DNA from 2 places in the Nonomuraea sp. NPDC004354 genome. Region 2 is predicted to be linked to the other one. Evidence: predicted binding sites of a transcription regulator. Region 2 holds the regulator's gene; the other holds the start of a gene.

Region 1 (2,398 bases), on a different contig from region 2:
CGTGACCGGCGCCGGGCGCGTCGCCCGGCCCGCGCCCGGGGCCGTTGGCGACACGGACCCGCAGGCCGCCGCTCCAGGCGACCTCGACGGCGACGGCCGAGCCCGGCGCGTGCCGCATGGCGTTGCTGAGCGATTCTTGCACGATCCTGTAGGCCGAGACGGCCATGGCCGTGGGCACCTCCTCCAGCTCACCCGAACGCTTCACCCGCACGGTCAGCCCCGCCGAACGGGCGTTGCCGACCAGGTCGTCGAGCCTGTCGAGGGCGGGCGGCGGCGTGGTGTCGGCGCGGCCCTCGTGGTCGCGCAGCACGCCGAGGACCTGCCGCAACTCCTTGATGGCCTCCAGCGACAGCCCGCGGATCTCGGCGAGGCCCGCCTCCAGGCGCGCCACGTCCCCTCGGGCCTCCATGGGTACGGCCTCCGCCTGGATCGCGATGACCGACAGATGGTGGGCGACGACGTCGTGCAGTTCCCTGGCGATCCGTGCCCGCTCGGCCATGACGTATCGTTCCCCGATCGCCTCGTCCCTGCTCGCGGTGGCGCGGCGCCGTACCCGGACGTTGTAGCCGAACAGCAGGATCACCGTCATGGCGACCGAGGCCAGCGCCATCGACTTCGAGTCGACGATCCAGACGGTCAGCACCGAGGTCAGCCAGCCCACCGCAGTGACGCGCCGGTCCGACCGGGCGGCCAGGGAGTAGAGCACCAGCAGGTACATCACGATGGCCGGCTGGAGGTACGGCGGCTGCATGTCGGTGATCTGCCTGACGACGTGCAGGGACGGAAGGATCAGCACCAGTGCCAGCCGCCACGCGGCCAGGGGCCAGCGCGCCCGCATCGCGACCGGCAGCGAGAAGGCGACGGCCGTCAGGTAGACCTGCGCCATCGGCTGCCGTCCGGACGGGATGAGCTCCGTGAGCGTGATCCAGAACAGCATTCCCGCCACGACGAGGTCGGCCAGCTGCACCAGGTCGTAGTGGTCGAAGGGCACCAGTGGCCGCAGCGCCCGCGGCACCCGGCGGCGCAGGCGGGGCGAGCGGGCGGGCGGGGGATCGGCCTCGCCGCTGAAGAACGCGAGCACGAACGGCTGGAGGACGGCCGAGATCACCGCCCCAGCCTAGGTGCGGCCTGACCAGGCACGCATCACCCCTGGGAGTGATGGCCCTCAAGAGCTACTTACACAATTACGATCGCCGTGAGCGAACATCATCAAGGAAGGGAACATCGGCGGGCTCCGATGAATTGAGTGTGTATAACTCAACCCCATTGGAGTTCAGATGAGTGAGAGCTTGATCCTCCCGGTCCTGCCGCTCGACGACGAGGTGGTCCTGCCGGGCATGGTGGTCCCTCTGGACCTGTCCTCCGCGGAGGTCCGGGCTGCGATCGACGCGGCTCAGGCTTCTGGTCTCAACAAGCCGCGCGTCCTCCTCGTTCCCAGGATCGACGGCCGTTACGGGGCCGTCGGCGTGCAGGCCGTGGTCGAGCAGGTCGGCCGGCTTCCCGGCGGCGAGCCGGCCGCCGTCGTGCGCGGCGTCAACCGGGCGCGCGTCGGCAAGGGCACGACCGGCCCCGGTGCGGCCCTGTGGGTGGAGGTCCACACCGTCGACCGGGTGCCGGCGGGCGAGCGGGCGCAGGAGCTGGCCAAGGAGTACAAGGCGCTGGCCACGACCATCCTGCAGAAGCGCGGCGCGTGGCAGGTGGTCGACCAGGTCAACCAGATCGACGACCCCTCCGTCCTGGCCGACAGCTCCGGCTACACCCCCTGGCTGAGCACGGCCCAGAAGGTCGAGCTGCTGGAGGCGCCCGACCCCGCCGACCGCCTGGCCAAGCTGGTCGAGTGGTCGCGCGAGCACCTGGCCGAGCTCGACGTGGCCGAGACGATCCGCAAGGACGTCCAGGAGGGCATGGAGAAGCAGCAGCGCGAGTTCCTGCTCCGCCAGCAGCTCGCCGCGGTCCGCAAGGAGCTGAAGGAGCTCAACGGCGACACCGCCGAGACCGAGGAGGAGGACTACCGCGCCCGCGTGGAGGCGGCAGACCTGCCCGAGAAGGTGCGCGAGGCGGCGCTCAAGGAGGTCGACAAGCTGGAGCGCACCTCCGACCAGTCACCCGAGACCGGCTGGATCCGCACCTGGCTGGACACCGTCCTCGACATCCCGTGGAACACCACGAGCGACGACACCTACGACATCGCCGGCGCCCGAGCCGTGCTCGACGCCGACCACACCGGCCTCGACGACGTCAAGGACCGCATCATCGAGTACCTGGCCGTGCGCAAGCGCCGCCAGGACAAGGGCCTCGGCGTGGTGGGCGGCCGCCGCAGCGGCGCCGTTCTCGCCCTCGCCGGTCCTCCCGGGGTCGGTAAGACGTCGCTGGGCGAGTCCGTGGCGCGCGCCATGGG
Region 2 (2,398 bases):
GGACGGCTCGCCGACGAACACCTGCTGGAAGCGCCGCTCGAGCGCCGGGTCCTTCTCGATCCGCTCGCGGTACTCGTCGAGGGTGGTGGCGCCGATCATGCGCAGCTCGCCGCGCGCCAGCATCGGCTTGAGCATGTTGCCCGCGTCCATGGCGCCCTCGGCGGCGCCCGCGCCGACCACGGTGTGCAGCTCGTCGATGAAGGTGACGATCTGCCCGTTGCTCTCCTTGATCTCGGAGAGCACGGCCTTGAGCCGCTCCTCGAACTCGCCGCGGTACTTCGCGCCCGCCACCATCGCGCCGAGGTCGAGCGAGACGAGCTTCTTGTTGCGCAGCGACTCGGGCACGTCACCGGCGACGATCCGCTGCGCCAGCCCCTCGACGACGGCGGTCTTGCCGACGCCCGGCTCGCCGATCAGCACCGGGTTGTTCTTGGTACGGCGCGACAGCACCTGCACCACGCGCCTGATCTCGGAGTCGCGCCCGATCACCGGGTCGAGCTTGCCGCTCCTGGCCCGCTCGGTCAGATCGACGCCGTACTTCTCCAGCGCCTGGTAGGTGTCCTCCGGCGTCTCGCTGGTGACCCTGGCGTGCCCGCGCACCTTCTCGAACGCGTCGAGCAGCGCCTGCGGCGTGGCCCCCGAGTTCTTCAGCAGCGTGGCCATCTCGCCGCCGTCGGTCGCGAGACCGACCAGCAGGTGCTCGGTCGAGACGTACTCGTCCTCCAGACGCTTGGCCCGCTGCGCGGCGGTGTTGATCACCGTCAGCACCTGACGCGAGCTGGAGGGCGCGCTCACCGTGGCGCCCTGCGCCTTCGGCAGGGCCGCCAGCGCCGCCTCCACCTTGGCGCGCAACGCCTTCCAGTCGGCGCCGACCGCTTCGAGCAGAGGTACGGCGGTGCCGCCCGTCTGGGAGAGGAGGGCGGCCAGCAGATGGGCCGGCGCGATCTCGGGATTTCCTTCGGTGGCCGCCCGCCGCATGGCGACCGACAGCGCTTCCTGGCTCTTCTGCGTGAGCTTGTAGTCCATGTATTCAGGCCCCCGGTGGCAACTCGTAGCGGATCAGCGCCTTGACCATGGACACTTCGGCTCTGAGGCGGTGAACCTCCTCACGCAGCCTCAGCGCTTCGTTCTCCAGCTCAAGAATCCGCTTGATGCCGGCGAGGTTGATGCCCTCCTCCTGGGACAGGCGCTGCACCTCGCGCAGCTGGATGATGTCTCGCATGGAGTAGAGGCGGCCGCGGCCCGCCGTACGGCCCGGGCAGACCAGCCCGAGGCGGTCGTACTGCCGCAGGGTCTGCGGATGCAGGCCGGACAGCTGGGCGGCCACCGAGATGACGTAGACGGGTGTCTCGTCCGACAGGTTGAAGTAGTTGGCGTCCATCGGCCTACTCACTCCTGGCACGTTGGATGAGGTCGGCCCGAGGGTCATCGTTCGCGGTGGCGGTGCGGAACTCGTTCAGCAGCTCGCGCGACTTGTCGTCGAGCTCCTGCGGCACGAGCACCTCCACCGAGGCGAGCAGGTCGCCCTTGGTGCCGTCCTTACGGGTGGCCCCCCTGCCGCGGACCCTGAACGTGCGGCCGTTGGGCGTACCCGCCGGAATGCGCAGAGTGACAGGCAGGCCCTTGAGGACGGGCACCTTGATCTCCGCGCCGAGCGCCGCCTCGGTGAAGGTGACGGGAACGGTGATGGTCAGGTTGTCGCCCGACCGCCCGAACACCGCGTGCGGCTTGACGTGAGTCTGGATGTAGAGGTCGCCCGCCGGCCCGCCGTTCTCGCCGGGCGCGCCCTTGCCTTTGAGCTTGACCCGCTGCCCGTCGGCCACCCCGGCCGGGATGCGCGCCTGGATGGTGCGGGTGCTCTTGGCCCGCCCGCTGCCGTCGCAGACCGGGCAGGGGTCGTCGACGAGGAGCCCGCGGCCCTTGCAGTCGCGGCAGGGCTCGGAGAAGGCGAAGTTGCCCAGGTTACGGCTGGCCGCACCGGTGCCCTCGCAGGTCGGGCAGACCCGCGGGGTCGTGCCGGCCTTGGCTCCGGTGCCGCTACAGGCCTTGCACGCCGACGACGTGGTCAGCCTCAGCGAGACGGTGTGGCCCTCGACCGCCTCGGTGAAGGAGAGCGTGACCTCGGACTCGATGTCCTGGCCGCGGCGCGGCCTGGTCGTCGTGCCCGTGGTGCGGGTGCTCCCGCCGCCACCCCTGTTGAACAGCCCGCCGAACAGGTCGCCGATGCGCTCGCTCGTGCTTCCGCTGTGCTGGCCGGTGCCGCCGAACAGGTCGCCGAAGTCGAACGGGAAACCACCGCCACCGCCGCCGGGCCGCGGCGCGCCCATGCCCGATCCGAACAGGGTGCGCGCCTCGTCGTACTCCTTGCGGCGCTTGCTGTCCGAGAGCACGTCGTTGG

What was found. The regulator HspR, encoded in region 2, represses chaperone genes until heat shock. The targets are predictions, from matches to a motif close to ANTTGAGTCNNNNNGACTCAANT.
Region 1: the regulator HspR is predicted to act here: its motif matches at 1,241-1,263, upstream of lon (endopeptidase La).

What each region holds. Positions count from the first base shown of each region.
Region 1 covers NZ_JBSGDV010000010.1:229,969-232,366, reverse strand. Annotated here, with positions in the region: gene ACWENQ_RS26775 (sensor histidine kinase) at 1-1,108, opposite strand, end outside; gene lon (endopeptidase La) at 1,278-2,398, shown strand, end outside.
Region 2 covers NZ_JBSGDV010000009.1:71,083-73,480, forward strand. Annotated here, with positions in the region: gene clpB (ATP-dependent chaperone ClpB) at 1-1,026, opposite strand, end outside; gene ACWENQ_RS24460 (heat shock protein transcriptional repressor HspR) at 1,031-1,393, opposite strand; gene dnaJ (molecular chaperone DnaJ) at 1,386-2,398, opposite strand, start outside.